DNA from 3 places in the Oerskovia sp. Root918 genome. Region 3 is predicted to be linked to each of the others. Evidence: riboswitches for the same ligand, from Rfam matches in the RefSeq annotation. Region 3 holds a riboswitch; each other region holds the start of a gene.
The links. Region 3 has a riboswitch for S-adenosylmethionine ahead of ASE27_RS15460 (NADPH-dependent FMN reductase). Riboswitches for the same ligand answer to the same signal wherever they lie in the genome.
Positions count from the first base shown of each region.

Region 1: linked by a shared signal. The riboswitch ahead of ASE27_RS12240 (LLM class flavin-dependent oxidoreductase) and the one ahead of ASE27_RS15460 (NADPH-dependent FMN reductase) in region 3 are both predicted to bind S-adenosylmethionine.
Region 2: linked by a shared signal. The riboswitch ahead of ASE27_RS16895 (nucleotidyltransferase domain-containing protein) and the one ahead of ASE27_RS15460 (NADPH-dependent FMN reductase) in region 3 are both predicted to bind S-adenosylmethionine.

Region 1 covers NZ_LMJG01000013.1:232,947-238,002, forward strand. Annotated here, with positions in the region: gene obgE (GTPase ObgE) at 3-1,532, shown strand; gene proB (glutamate 5-kinase) at 1,892-3,034, shown strand; SAM riboswitch class IV at 3,199-3,309, shown strand; gene ASE27_RS12240 (LLM class flavin-dependent oxidoreductase) at 3,398-4,504, shown strand; gene ASE27_RS12245 (ABC transporter permease) at 4,523-5,056, shown strand, end outside.
Region 2 covers NZ_LMJG01000015.1:380,538-385,593, forward strand. Annotated here, with positions in the region: gene ASE27_RS16885 (hypothetical protein) at 66-1,181, shown strand; gene ASE27_RS16890 (chitinase) at 1,272-1,925, shown strand; gene ASE27_RS16895 (nucleotidyltransferase domain-containing protein) at 2,106-2,753, opposite strand; SAM riboswitch class IV at 3,090-3,209, opposite strand; gene ASE27_RS16900 (LacI family DNA-binding transcriptional regulator) at 3,338-4,372, opposite strand; gene ASE27_RS16905 (carbohydrate ABC transporter permease) at 4,507-5,056, opposite strand, start outside.
Region 3 covers NZ_LMJG01000015.1:43,574-48,629, reverse strand. Annotated here, with positions in the region: gene ASE27_RS15475 (LLM class flavin-dependent oxidoreductase) at 1-172, shown strand, start outside; gene ASE27_RS15470 (hypothetical protein) at 372-788, shown strand; gene ASE27_RS15465 (flavin reductase family protein) at 862-1,428, opposite strand; gene ASE27_RS15460 (NADPH-dependent FMN reductase) at 1,425-2,141, opposite strand; SAM riboswitch class IV at 2,162-2,273, opposite strand; gene gdhA (NADP-specific glutamate dehydrogenase) at 2,592-3,929, shown strand; gene ASE27_RS15450 (copper homeostasis protein CutC) at 4,204-4,959, shown strand.

The DNA.
Region 1 (5,056 bases), on a different contig from region 3:
CCATGGCCACGTTCGTCGACCGCGTCGTTCTGCACGCCTCCGGCGGTGACGGCGGAAACGGCTGCGCCTCCATCCGTCGGGAGAAGTTCAAGCCGCTCGCCGGCCCCGACGGCGGCAAGGGTGGGGACGGTGGGAGCGTGCGGATCGTCGTCGACACGCAGACCACGACGCTCCTCGAGTTCCACCACTCGCCGCACCGGCACGCCGCGTCCGGGACCCAGGGCAAGGGCGACTACCGGGAAGGTGCCAACGGTGAGGACCTGATCCTGCGCGTGCCCGACGGCACCGTGGTCAAGGACCGTCAGGGGAACGTGCTGGCCGACCTCATCGGCGAGGGCGCCGAGTACGTCGCCGCTGCGGGCGGTCGCGGCGGCCTGGGCAACCACGGCCTCGCCTCCCCGCGCCGCAAGGCCCCGGGCTTCGCTCTCCTGGGCGAGCCCGGCGAGGAGGTCGACTTCGTCCTCGAGCTCAAGTCGATCGCGGACGTCGCGCTCGTCGGCTTCCCCAGCGCGGGCAAGTCCTCGCTCGTCGCCGCGATCTCGGCCGCACGACCCAAGATCGCCGACTACCCGTTCACGACCCTCGTCCCGAACCTCGGCGTGGTCCAGGCCGGCGACGTGCGCTTCACGGTCGCCGACGTCCCGGGCCTCATCCCCGGTGCGAGCGAGGGCAAGGGGCTCGGGCTCGAGTTCCTGCGCCACATCGAGCGCACGGCCGTGATCGTGCACGTGCTCGACTGCGCGACGCTCGAGCCGGGCCGCGACCCCATCTCCGACCTCGAGGCCCTCGAGGCCGAGCTGGCCGCCTACTCGGGCGACCTCGACGGTTCGGGCGTCGTGGGCGGGCTCCCGCTCAACGAGCGCCCGCGCCTCGTCGTGCTCAACAAGATCGACGTGCCCGAGGCGCGCGAGCTCGCCGACCTGGTCCGCCCCGACCTCGAGGCCCGCGGCCTGCAGGTCTTCGAGATCTCGGCAGCGAGCCACGAGGGCCTGCGCCAGCTGACCTACGCGCTCGCCGGGCTCGTCGACACGGCGCGCCGCGAGACCCCCGCGCCCGCTCCGGTGCGCACGATCTTGCGCCCCAAGGCCGTCGACGACGCCGGGTTCACGGTCACCCGCAAGAACGCGGGCGACGGCACGTTCTACTTCGAGGTCCGCGGTGCCAAGCCCGAGCGCTGGGTCCGTCAGACCGACTTCGCGAACGAGGAGGCCGTCGGCTACCTCGCGGACCGTCTCGCCCGCCTGGGTGTCGAGGAGAAGCTCTTCAAGGCCGGGGCGGTCGCCGGCGACGAGGTGCGGATCGGGTCCGAGAAGAACGCCGTGGTCTTCGACTGGGAGCCCACGCTCATCACGGGCTCCGAGCACCTCGGCGGACCCCGTGGCACCGACCTGCGCTTCGACGACCACTCGCGCCCCACGCGCAACGACAAGCGTCGCGAGTACAACGAGCGCATGGACGCCAAGGCCGAGGCCCGCGCAGAGCTCTGGACCGAGCGCGAGTCCGGTCACTGGACGGACCCCGAGAAGGACTGACCTCCGGACACGGTGCCGCAGGGCAGCGACGGGCCGAGCGGTCGGGTGCCCCGACGCCCGACTCCCGCGCCGATGCTGTCGCCCACGACGTCCGCCCGCAGGGCGGGTACGGCCCCTCGGGTCGTGCCCGCCCTGTGGCGTACCGGTCGAGCGACGACCACCGCCCGGGTGGGACGGGAGCGGGAGGTGGGCGACGTCGTCGGGCGGGCTCACGCCGGAGAAGCTGTCAGAAATGCACCGGGCCATGCGCCGGTGCAGTTCTGACACCACGGCGCGGCAGGGTCCATGTCGTCTCACCCCGGGGTGTCACACGGTGACATGACTCCGCGCCCGGGCGCCTGGCGCGCGATGATGTCCCGGTGAATGCGCTCTCCGCACGCTCCCAGGTCGCCACGGCCCACCGGGTCGTCGTCAAGATCGGCTCCTCCTCGCTCACCGGACCGGACGGGCACCTCAGCGTCCCGGCCCTGCACGCGCTCGTCGACGTCATCGCCGCGCGGCACGCCGCGGGCGGGCAGGTCGTGCTCGTGACCTCGGGGGCGATCGCGGCGGGGATCGGTCCGCTCGGCCTCAGCGCCCGACCACGCGACCTCGCCACGGCCCAGGCCGCGGCCTCGGTGGGCCAGGGCCTCCTGGTCGCCCGGTACGCCCAGGCGTTCGCCGAGTACGGCATCCGCGTGGGGCAGGTCCTCCTCACGGCCGAGGACACCATCCGCCGCGGGCACTACCGCAACGCGCAGCGCTCGCTCGAGCGGCTCCTCGACCTGGGCGTCGTGCCCGTCGTCAACGAGAACGACGCGGTCGCGACCGACGAGATCCGCTTCGGCGACAACGACCGCCTCGCGGCGCTCGTCTCGCACCTGGTCCGCGCCGACGTCATGGTGCTGCTGACCGACGTCGACGGGCTCTACGACGGCCCGCCCTCGCGCCCCGGCACCCAACGCATCCGCGAGGTCCGCTCGCCGCTCGACCTCGAGGGCATCGAGGTCACGGGGCGCGGCAGCTCGGTCGGGACGGGCGGCATGCTCACCAAGCTCGAGTCCGTGCGCATCGCGACCGGCTCGGGCATCCCGGTCGTGCTGACCAAGGCCGCGAACGCCGAGGGCGCGCTCGCCGGGCGCGAGGTCGGGACCTGGTTCGCCGTGACGGGCAAGCGCACCACGCGCCGACGCCTGTGGCTCGCGCACGCCGCGCGCACGCGGGGGCGCCTCGAGCTCGACGAGGGGGCCGTGACCGCGGTCCTGGGCGGGCGGGCCTCGCTGCTGCCCGCGGGCGTGGTCGGGGTCACGGGCGACTTCGACGCGGGCGACCCCGTCGAGCTCGTCGCGCCCGACGGGCGCGTGATCGCGCGCGGCCTCGTGGCCTTCGACTCGACCGACATCCCCGACCTCCTCGGCCGCTCGACGCACGAGCTGCGCGACAAGCTCGGCGAGGGCTACGACCGCGAGGTCGTGCACCGCGACGACCTGGTGCTCGTGGGGCGCAGGCGCAAGGCGTCCTGAGGGCGGCTCGCGGCTGCAGCGCGGAGGCGGCGCTCGGTCCCACGACGGGGCCCGGAGACCTGGAACGGTCTCCGGGCCCCGTCTCTCGTTTGCGTTGTCTCATGGAGTGGGACGCCGCTCTCACTCCTTGACTGCACGGCGCCGGGAGGCTTTCCTGTGCGGCAGGTGAAGAGCGCCAGCGCCAAGACCCGGCTCGCTGGCCAGCAACCCTTCGATGTGACGGGGTGCTCCGGGCAGGACCTGACCGCGCCGACAGGTCGCGGTAAGCACACGACGTGACGAACGACCCCCGTCCACGGGTTCCTGTGGCGTGCCCGGGGACGGGCGGGACCCGCACGTCGTCCGACCGAAGGACGCACCATCGTGAGCCAGAGCACCCCGGCGATCTCCTCGCTGGCCTTCCTCACCCCCGGGAACTTCCCGGACGACGACCCCGCCAGCGGTCTCGAGGCGACGCTGCGGCTGTTCGAGCGCGCCGAGGCCTGGGGGTTCGACGGAGCGTGGGTCCGCCAGCGGCACCTCGAGCACGGGATCTCGTCGGCGACCGTCTTCCTCGCTGCGGCGTCCCAACGCACGAGCACGATCGAGCTGGGGACAGGCGTCATCCCGATCGGGTACGAGAGCCCGTTCCGCCTCGGGGAGGACCTCTCGACCGCCGACGTCCTCGCGCAGGGGCGCCTCCAGGTGGGCCTGAGCGCGGGCCGTCCGCCGCACGCCGACCTGATCGGTGACCTGGTCTTCGACGGGGACTGGGAGTCCCACGACTTCTCGCACGCACGCATCGAGCGGCTCGCGGCCAACCTGTCGGGCGGTTTCATCGGCGACGAGGACACCGTGGTGCACTCGCCCGGGAACGTCCAGCGGCCCCGGCTGCAGCCGCACAGCCCGGGGCTCGTCGACCGCCTCTGGTACGGCGCCGGCTCGCGCCGCTCGACCGAGTGGGCCGCGCGCAACGGGCTCAACCTCCTGACCGGCAACATCGTGGCAGGCGAGGAGTCGGACGACTTCGTCACCGCCCAGCTCGCGAACCTCGCCGCCTACCGCGCGGGGCGCGGCGACGCGCGGACCACGCGGGTCGCGCTCGGGCGGGTCATCGTGCCGACCGACTGCGCCGACGCCTCGTCGCGCCGACGCTACCGAGCCTTCGAGGAGTCGCGCCGAGCCCGGACCCTCGCCCCGCAGGGCGAGCGCCGGACGCTCTTCGCGCCCGATCTCGTGGGGCCCAGCGAGGAGATCCTCGAGCGGCTCGTGGCGGACGCCGTCGTGGGCGAGGTCAGCGAGCTGCGCCTCGAGCTGCCCTACGAGCTCAGCGACGAGGAGTACGAGCAGATCCTGCACGACGTCGCGACTCTCGTCGCCCCGGCCCTCGGCTGGACGCCGGCCACGGACCGTGCGGGAACGGCCGGCTCGACGGTGCCGGGATCGCCGCCCGTCGAGCGGACCGCCGCCGCCGTCGCCGTCGGCGCCTGACGGAGGGGGAGAACCACCATGGGACGCTATCTCGCGACGCGACTGGCCCAGGCGGTCGGCGTGCTCTGGGCCGCCTACACGGTGTCCTTCATCGTGCTCTACGCCCTGCCCGGCGACCCGGCCCAGCTCATGGCCGGGGCCGACGCCAACGACATCACCCCCGAGCAGCTCGACGCGCTCCGTGCCGAGCACGGTCTGGACCGCCCGCTCGTGGTCCAGTACTTCTCCCAGCTCGCCGGGCTGTTCCGCGGGGACCTCGGTCAGTCGATCAGCACGGGGCGCCCCGCTGCGGACCTCATCGTCGAGGCGATCCCACCGACCGTGCAGATCGCCGCGGCCGGTCTGCTGCTCGCGGTGGTGCTCGGCGGAGGGCTGGCCGTCGCGGCCACCTACACACGGTTCCGCGGTCTCGGGCAGCTGCTCCTCGGGCTGCCGCCCCTCGGGGTCGCGATCCCCGCCTTCTGGTTCGGCCTCCTGCTCATCCAGTGGTTCTCCTTCACCCTGCCGATCTTCCCCGCGATGGGGAACAAGGGGTTCGCCTCGATCGTCCTG
Region 2 (5,056 bases), 340 kb from region 3:
ACGGGCCTCCGCACCGTTCCCGGAGTCCGGGCGGGCGCCTCATCTGCGTCCGCTACCCTCGCGGGATGCCGATGACGTCTCGCCGAGAACCTGCCGTCCTCGTCGCCGGGCTCCTCACGTCGGTCCTGTGGGTCGGGAGCGCGGTGCTGAGCGACCGGGTGGACGTGACCGTCACGGGGCAGACGATCCTCGCGGCCCTGCTCGCGGGGGCGGTGGTCGTCGCGCTGACCTATCTCGCGACGCGACGCCTCCCCCCTCGCACGGGAACACCGGCGGTGTTCCTCGGTTCCTGGTTCGCGGTCGTCGTGGGCGGTGCCGCGGGCGCGGTCGCCGACGTCGTCGCCGACGTCACGTTCCCCTCCCCCGAGAACCCGGCGTTCCTCCTGCTCACGGCGTCGTTCGACGGCGGCTCGTGGGGGCTGGCCGCCGGGTGGCTCGTCGGGCTCGTCGCGGTCGGCACCCTGGGCCTCACGAGCCGCCGCGACCCGGCCTCGCTCCCGGCCACGCGTCGCGCGCGCAAGCCGTTGCGGGCCCGCGCCTACCCGACGGTGCTCGTCGCGGGCGGCGTGGGGGCGCTCGTCTGGGCGAGCGTCGGCGCCGCAGGGTCGTGGCTCGTGTGGCACCGCAGCGCGCGCGGCCCGGTCGACCTGCTGGCTGAGGTGACCTCGGGGGCGATGGCCTGGCGTTTCACGGCCGGCCGGACCGTGGTCGAGCCGCTCGAGGTCGGTCTGGCGGTGCTCGTGGGGCTCGTCGTCGCGGGGGGCACGTGGCTCGCGACCCGGCGGCTGCCGCCGCGCGCGAGCCGCTGGAGCCTGGTGCTCGCGGTCTGGTTCGTCACGATCTCGGCGTCGTCGGTGGCTGCGGCGTCGCGTTCGGTCACGGCCTTCGCGGTGGGCGAGCTGCGTTCGACGACGCTCAACCTGGCGTTGTCCTCGGTCCAGGCGAGCATCTTCTGGCCCCTCGTCCTCGGCTGGTCGGCAGGGCTCGTCGCGGCCCTCGTCTACCGCGCGACGGGTGGCGAGCCGGGCGGGGTGCCGGCTGCCGATCCGGCCGGGAGCACCTCGGTCGAGGGGCGCGTGGAGCCGGTGGCCACAGCCGGCACGATCGGCGCGACGCCCGGTGATGACCTCCCCCGGAGCACCCTGCACACCGATGCCGAGGAGCCCGCACCCGTCCCCTAGGGTGACCGCGGAGACGCCGTCCGGCCGTCGCGGCTCGTCGTCGAGCCGCGACCCCGCGGCTGGCCGGGATCAGTGACGAGAGGGTGGCTCATGGCTGAGACAGGTTCGACGAGCGGCATCACGACGTGCTTCGTGGTGACGGAGGCGCAGTTCGAGGAGATGTTCCCGGACCGCAACCCGTTCTACACGTACGAGGGCCTGGTCGCGGCGACCGCGGCGTACCCGGAGTTCGCGACGTCGGGCGGGCCGGTGGTCGCGGCCCGCGAGGCTGCGGCGTTCCTCGCGAACGTGAGCCACGAGAGCACGGGGCTGCTGCACGTGAGCGAGCTCAACACGGCCGTGTACTCGCACTACTGCGACCCGTCGCAGCCGTACGGGTGCCCCGCGGGCCAGGACGCGTACTACGGCAAGGGGCCCATCCAGCTCTCGTGGAACTTCAACTACAAGGCCGCGGGTGACGCCCTGGGCATCGACCTGCTGAACGACCCGTACCTGGTCGAGACCGACGCGACCGTCGCCTGGAAGACCGCGCTCTGGTACTGGAACACGCAGCCGGGCGAGGGCACCATGACGTGCCACGAGGCGATCGTCGGGGACCACGGCTTCCGCGAGACGATCCGCGCGATCAACGGCCCGCTCGAGTGCGAGGGCGGCAACCCGCGCCAGGTCGCGAACCGGGTCGCGCTGTTCCGCCGCTACGCCGAGCTCCTGGGCACCACGACGGGCGAGAACCTGACCTGCTGAGGTCCGTTGCCCGACGGCGGAGCGCGACGCCCGCCGTCGGGCGCGGCTCTGCGCGGCACGGGCGGGTGCAGTGCGGCTCGGCGGGTGCAGTGCGGCTCGGCGGGTGCGGAGCGGGCCTGGGCGGGTGCACGGCGGGCCTGGGCGCGGGGACGCGGTTCGGCTCCGCCTGCCCGCCAGCAGTCAGTCGGGGAGGACGACGAGGGGCAGGTGCTCGTGCACGGGTGGCCCGAGCACCTGGTCGGCGTCGTGCGCCCACCGCTCGAGGGCCCCGGGGCGGTCGCGCTCGGCGTCGAGCCACGCGATCGTGCGGAGGTGGACGTCCACGTCGTTGCCGGTCCAGGATCCTGCGTCGCGGCGCAGCTGGTCGGTGAGCTCGTCGGCGATCCACGTCGGAAGGTCGTCGGGGACCACGACGAGGAGGTCCAGGTCGTCGGCCGCGGTGCCGTCGCCGCGAGCGGCCGAGCCGACGACAGCGACGCCGATCGACCGTCGACGGCCGTCGTCCCGCACGACCTGATGAAGCAGCTCGTCGATGCGTCGGCGCAGCTCGCACCAGGGGTGCAGCGCGTCGAAGAGCGCCTCGATCGCGGGCCAGCACAGGTGGTCGCGGTTGACCTGGAAGTAGTTCGTCGACCCGATGGTCCGCCGCTGGACGATCCCTTGCCGTTCAAGCCGCGCGAGGGCGCGACGAACCCCTTCCGACGATCCGGAGTGCGCGACGCGATGCACCTGCCCACCCGTGAGCTCGCCCTGACGGTTCCAGAGCGCACGCAGGACGGGCCCCTCGAGCCCGGGCACGACCGCCGAGACCGGGCTGCTCCAGTCCATCTGCTCCCCCTGAGTCCTGATCTCCTCCACGAGGCAGAGCGGCCGCAGCGTGGCGTCGCCGCTCACCACGAGGCCCCGGGGGGAGGGTGCGGTTTCTCTGTAGCCACCACAATTGTTGTGGCTACAGAGAAAACACACCCTCCCCTCCCCCGGTTCAACGTCGTCGCCCGACCGTCCGAACGCCTCACGGACAGGATGGCTGCTCCGGACGGCACGCGGAGCGAAGGCCAGGGATCTGTGGACAACACGCCCACCGCAGGCAGTCGGCGACCTGAGCCGACCGGGCGCAGCGGCGGCCTCAGGGCAAGGGTCGAGGCCACGATGAACGCGACCTCGACCTCGCACTTCCCGAAGGCCCGGATGCCGGGTCGGGCGGGTCTTCCTCAGAGGCACCGTGCGCGGGAACGCGGTTGCCGGACCGGCACGCGGAGGGCGTATCGCCGGTCACTCGTGACCGATGCCCACCCTGCCAGACGGGACACACAAGGACAAATCACCCCGGCGCGCCACGGCGCACCCCTGTGCCCGAGCGCCTCGGTGCCCGTCGCGCACGACCGCGACTGGCCGGGCGAGGCCGAACCTCCCTAGGCCGAGTCCCGCACCACGAGCGACGTCGGCAGCGTGATGGCCGCAGGCTCCTGGCCCTCCACGACCTCGAGCAGCAGCCGCACCATCTCGGCGCTGATGCGCTCGAAAGGCTGCCGCATGGTCGTCAGCGCCGGGTGGAGCGACGCCGCGACCCCCGAGTCGTCGAACCCGCCCACGGCCACGTCCCCGGGCACGCTCCGCCCCGTGGCCTGGAGCGCGACGAGCGCCCCCGCCGCCATGAGGTCCGACGCCACGAACACGGCGTCGAGGTCAGGGCGCCGCTCGAGCAGCTCGGCCATCGCGAGCCGGCCCCGCTCGCGCGAGTAGTCGCCGTGCGCGACGAGCGACTCGTCGAACCGGTCGCCCAGCGCGTCGCGGTACCCGTCGAGGCGCAGCGTCCCGCCCGGGGTGTCGAGCGGACCTGTGATCGTCGCGATGCGCGTGCGCCCCGAGTCGAGCAGGTGCTGCGTCATGGTGCGCGCCCCGGCCCGGTCGTCGGCCGCGACGTACCCGACGCGCCCCTCGTACCCGAGCGGGACACCGCAGGCGACCGTCGGGACCTTCTGCTTGAGCAGCTCGGCCAGCATCGGGTTGCCCTGGTGCGAGCTGATGAGCAGGACGCCGTCGACGTGCCCCGCCGCGACGTACCCACCGATGCGGCGACGCTCCTCGGGGGTCCCCGCGACCATGAGCAGCAGCGGCATCTCGCGCTTCGCGAGCTCCTCGGCCGCGCCCCGCAGCAGGATCGAGAAGTTGGGGTCCTCGAACAGCAGGTGCTGCGGCTCGGTCAGCAGGAACGCGATCGAGTTCGACCGCCCCGTCACGAGGCTGCGCGCGTGCTGGTTCGCGGCGTACCCCGTGGTCCGAATCGCCTCGTTGACCGCCGCGAGGGCATCGGGAGAGACCCAGTGGCCACCGTTGATCACGCGGGACACGGTCCCGCGCGAGACGCCCGCGACGTCCGCGACGTCGCGGATCGTGGGGCGACGCTTCGCCCCGTTGCCCGACGCCGCCGCCCGCCTCTCGCGCACGAGTCCGGCGCCCGCCCCCGCACCCGGGGAGGTGCCGCGCGCGGCTTCGCGACCGTCCTCGCGCACGGCGTCGACGGGCTGGGGTACGACGTCGTTCCCGGACTGCTCCACGACACGTGAGTCTAGGGACATCCTCAGGCCTTGACCGCGCCGGCGGCGAGGTCGACCTGCCAGTAGCGCTGCAGCAGGAGGAACAGGGCCACGAGCGGGACGATCGACAGCAGCGCGCCCGTGATCACGAGCGTGTACAGCGCGGGCTGCGACGCCCCCTGGTTCAGCAGACCCGACAGCCCGACCGTGAGCGGGAAGAGCTTGTCGTCGCCGAGCATGATGTACGGCAGCATGAAGTTGTTCCAGATCGCGACGAACTGGAAGAGGAACACCGTGACCAGGCCGGGCGCCATCATGGGCATCGCGACCTGCGCGAACGTCCGGAGCTCACCGGCGCCGTCGGTCCGGGCGGCCTCGACGATCTCGTCGGGGATCGACGCCCCCGCGTAGATACGGGCGAGGTAGATCCCGTACGGGCTGATGATGCTCGGCAGGAGCACGGCCCAGTAGGTGTTGGTCAGACCGGCCTGGGCCAGGAGCAGGTACTGCGGGATCGCGAGCACCACACCGGGCACGAGCACGCCGGCGAGCAGCATGTTGAAGACCGCCGTCTTCCCGCGGAAGCGGTACTTC
Region 3 (5,056 bases):
CGGGCACGACCTGCAGTCGGTCTCGATCAACCACCTCCTGGAGCCGGCGCGGCAGGACGACGTGCTGCGCCGGTTCGCGGAGGAGGTCGTGCCGCTCGTCAGGGCCGAGGTCAAGACCGACCTGTGGGGCCCGGCCGACGCCCGCCGGGCCAAGGGGTTCACGGCGGGCTAGCACGGGGCGTCGCCAGGCGATGCCCTACGAGACGCAAGAGGTGCCCGCCCGGACCCCGGTCTCGGCGGGCGCCTCCCGTCTCCCGCGCAGGGCCACGTGGCCGTCCCCGACCCTGGCGGAGCGCTCCCACACGTCCTAGGCTGGAACTGTCCTGCGGGCACGTGCGCTGCGCGCAGGGGCACGGAAGAAGGCTCCGACGATGTGGCTTCTCGTGATCTCCGGCGTGGTGGGCGCGGCGACGGTCGCCGTCATCGCGTGGCTCACGGTGCGCCACGACCGACCCCCCGTGGACGTCCTCCCTCCCCTCCGGCCGCACCGGACCACCTGGCGCGAGCGGCGCCGTCGGGCACCTGATCCCCTCGTGGCGCTGGGCCTCCAGATCCGCCTGGGCCAGCTCGCGCACGAGCTGCGCGACGTCCAGGACGACCCGGGCGTCTACGCCCGGGCGCACCACTACCTCGCCGCGCAGGGCGCGTACGACGCGCTGCTGCGCGAGGCGTGCCGGCTCAGCGGTCTCGAGGTCGACGCGGACCCGCTCGCCGCGGGCCTGCGCAGCGACGAGGACGAGCGGCTGCGCGAGGAGCTCGAGCTCAGCGCGCGCGGCTGGACCTGGTAGCCGACCCACGACAAGGACGAGGGGCCCGACGGCGGTGCGCACCGCCGTCGGGCCCCTCGCCCTTGCCGTGGCCTCAGAGGGCCGAGTGGTCCCCGATCCGGTGGTAGGACCGGTCGTGGTAAACCAGCGGCGTCGCGTCGCTGCGCGTCCCCGACGCGAGCGCCCGCAGCGAGACCAGGTAGCTGTCGCCCACGGGCGTGCGCTGGATGATGCGCCCGCGCACCCAGGACAGCGCGCCGTCGATCACGGGCTCCCCGGAGTCGAGCGGTGACCACCCGCCGGCTGCGAAGCGGTCGATCCCGCTCGTCGCGAAGCGCGCCGACACGTCGTCCTGGTCGGCGCTGAGGAAGTTGACCGTGACCGTGCGGGCCGCGGAGATCGCGGGCCACGACGACGACGTCGACGCGAGCGAGAACGCGAGCAGCGGCGGCGCGGCCGAGACCGAGATGACCGACGTCGCGGTGAAGCCCACGGGCCGCCCCTCGTGGTGCAGCGCGACGACCGCGACGCCCGCGGGGTGCTGCCGGAACACGGCCTTGTAGGCGTCGGGGCTGAGCTGGGGCTCGTCCTGCTCGTGGAGCAGGGCCTCGAGCCCGGCGAGGCCCGCGACGTCGGAGCGGGTGGTGGGTTCGGCGGTCATCGGGTCACCTCGGCGAGCTCGGGGGCGGTCTGGTGGGTGGGGACGTCCTGCCCGACGGCGGCGCTCGCCGCCCGGAGCAACGGGCCTCCCGCACGGTCGAGCCAGGCGTCGACGGTGCTCGCGAGCTCGGCCTCGCCCAGCTGGGAGTCCAGCAGGGCGAGCGTGCGCGTGGGGACCGTCGCGCCGAGCTCGACGAGGAGCGGGCGCAGGTGCACCTCGCCGGCCAGGGCGTGCGCCGGGTTGCCCGACACCACGACCGGCACCGCGACGACCCCGGCCAGGCCGTCCGGACCGTAGAGGTCGAGGAACGCCTTGAGCAGCCCGGTGTACGAGCCCTTGTAGACGGGCGTCGCGACGACCAGGACGGTCGCGCCCGCGACGACCTCGCGCGCGGCGTCGGCGCGCGGGTGCACGGGGGTCAGGATCTCGGCCGCGATCTCGGCGAGGTCGATCGTCGCGGTGGTCGGGGAGATCGGGGAGCTCGCGGGGTCGGTCGAACCCGCCTCTGCCGGACGTGCCGCGAGGCCCAGGTGGTCGGCGACCCGGGCCGCGACGGCCTGTGCCGCGCCCAGGGTCCGTGACCCCGGGCGCGGGTTGCCGACCAGGGTGACCACGGCGGGCCGGGGCGGAAGGGGTGAGCCGTCGGCAGGGCCGGGTCGGTAGCCGAGGGCGCTGTCGGCTGGGTCGGTGGGCGGTGCCTGGTGCTGCGTCATGGTGTCCTCGCTGTCGTCGTGCTGCACGCTTGCCGCGCCGGTGCCGGCGCGACCAGGTCATCTCCCGGAGCACCCCGTCGTGGGAGGGGTTGCTGACCAGCGAGCCGGGGCTTGGCGCTGGTGCTCGTGACCGTTGGGTAGGGGTATAGCCCGGTCGGCGCGAATCTGTACCGATCCGGTCGAGATTTCTCACGGCGTGGACGGTTGTTTCGCGACGGGGCCAGGGTGGGGTGCGGTCGGGGGCCGGGCGGGATGCCGTCGCACACCGGCCGTGGCCCGGTCCCTGCCGGGGTGAGCCGGGTCCGGGGCGCGCCACGGGAAGTGGCCCCGGGCAACGGCGATGTCCCAGGTCGTGAGCCTGCTGTCTTTCAGAGTGGGACGGGAGTACGGCGGTGTTTACACGTACGTAACCTGGTGCAGTTAAGAACCAGCCCTGCCGAGGAGCACTTCATGGATAGTCGTCTGCACTCCGTCTACGACGAGGTCCTCGCCCGCAACCCTGGTGAGGCCGAGTTCCACCAGGCGGTGCGCGAGGTCTTCGACTCGCTCGGCCCGGTGCTCCAGAAGAACCCCCAGTACGTCGACGCCGCCGTGCTCGAGCGCATCTGCGAGCCCGAGCGCCAGATCATCTTCCGCGTGCCGTGGGTCGACGACAAGAACCGCGTGCAGATCAACCGCGGGTTCCGCGTCGAGTTCAACTCGGCTCTCGGCCCGTACAAGGGTGGTCTGCGGTTCCACCCGTCGGTCTACCTGGGCATCGTCAAGTTCCTCGGGTTCGAGCAGATCTTCAAGAACTCGCTCACCGGCATGCCCATCGGCGGCGGCAAGGGCGGGTCGGACTTCGACCCGCGCGGCAGGTCCGACGGCGAGGTCATGCGCTTCTGCCAGTCGTTCATGACCGAGCTCTACCGCCACATCGGTGAGTACACCGACGTCCCGGCCGGCGACATCGGCGTGGGTGGCCGCGAGATCGGCTACCTGTTCGGCCAGTACAAGCGCATCACGAACCGCTACGAGTCCGGCGTCCTCACGGGCAAGGGCATCAGCTGGGGCGGGTCGCTCGTGCGGACCGAGGCCACGGGCTACGGCACGGTCTTCTTCGCCGACCACATGCTGCGCACCAAGGGTCAGAGCTTCGACGGCCAGCGCGTCGTCGTCTCGGGCTCCGGGAACGTCGCGACCTACGCGATCCAGAAGGCCCAGCAGCTCGGCGCGAACGTCGTGTCGTTCTCCGACTCGTCGGGTTACGTGGTCGACGAGGCAGGCGTGGACGTCGAGCTCCTCCGCCAGATCAAGGAGGTCGAGCGCGGACGCGTGGCCGACTACGTCGAGCGTCGCCCCGGTGCGCGCCTCGTCACGGGCGGCAGCATCTGGGACGTCCCCGCGACCGTCGCCCTGCCCTGCGCCACGCAGAACGAGCTGACCGAGCAGGACGCCAAGCAGCTCGTCGCCAACGGTGTCCTCGCGGTCGCGGAGGGCGCCAACATGCCCACCACGCCGGGGGCCGTGGCCCTGCTCCAGGAGGCCGGGGTGCTCTTCGCGCCCGGCAAGGCCGCGAACGCGGGTGGCGTCGCGACCTCGGCCCTCGAGATGCAGCAGAACGCTTCGCGCGACGCGTGGACGTTCGAGTACACCGAGGAGCGCCTCGCGCACATCATGGAGGGCATCCACTCGCGCTGCGAGGAGACGGCCGACGAGTACGGCGAGCCGGGCAACTACGTGCTCGGTGCGAACATCGCAGGCTTCACCAAGGTGGCCGACGCGATGATCGCCCAGGGCGTCATCTGACGGTCGTCCTGACGGGCCGCTGAGCGGCCCGGGCACTGCCCCGCACGACCAGGAGCGGTGCGTCCCCGTGTGCCTCGAGCACGCGCGGGGCGCGCCGCTCTCGTCGTCCCCGGCGGGGCGTGAGGTGGGCTCGCGGGCCGCGCTCGCGGGCGGGCGACTCGACGACGTCACGTACGGGACGCCGTCGGGCCGCGGTCCTGCGCGGGTCTACGCTGGCCGCTGACCCGCCGGTGCGCCGTCGCGCGCCGGCCCCCGAGGCAAGGAGCACCAGCACATGGCACGCGAGGTCGCGCTCGAGATCGCCGTCCAGGACACCGACGGCGTACGGATCGCCACCGAGGTCGGCGCCAGCCGGGTCGAGCTGTGCTCGGCGCTGGGGGCGACGGGTGGGCTGACGCCGAGCGTCGGGCTGCTCGAGGCGGCCGTCGCGGTGGCCGCAGAGGCCGCGGGCGGGGGAGTGCCGGTCGAGGTCCACCCGCTGGTCCGGCCGCGCCCGGGAGGGTTCGTCTTCAGCACGGCCGAGCTCGACGTGCAGGTGCGCGACGTCCGCGCGGCCGTCGCAGCAGGCGCCGCCGGCGTCGTGATCGGGGCGCTCACGTCCGACGGGCTCGTCGACGAGGCCGCGGTCCGCGCCCTGGTCGCGGCCGCCGACGGGCGCGAGGTGACCTTCCACCGGGCGATCGACGTCGTCGAGGACGTCACCGCGGCCCTCGACCTCCTCGCGGGACTGGGGGTCACGCGCGTGCTCACGTCGGGTGGTGCGGCTCGCAGCATCGACGGGGTCGACCGGCTGGGTGCCATGGCTCGGCACTCCGCAGGGCGCGTGCAGATCCAGGCGGGTGGGGGAGTGCGGGCCCAGGACATGGGGGACCTCGTGGCGGCGGGCGTGGACGCGGTCCACCTCTCGGCCAAGGGCATCCGGCCCGACGACGGCGGCCCCGGCGGCGGGGGCGGGTCCGGCTACGAGGTCACCGACCTGGGAGCGGCACGTGAGGCCCGCGCTGCGCTCGACGTGGCGCTGGGCTCCTGAACAGGGGGCGTCGGATCCTGACGCCCTGAGATCCGCGCTGCCTCGTACCTGACCGACCGGTCGGGTGCGGGGCAGTGTGGCCCTGCGGTGTGCGCCG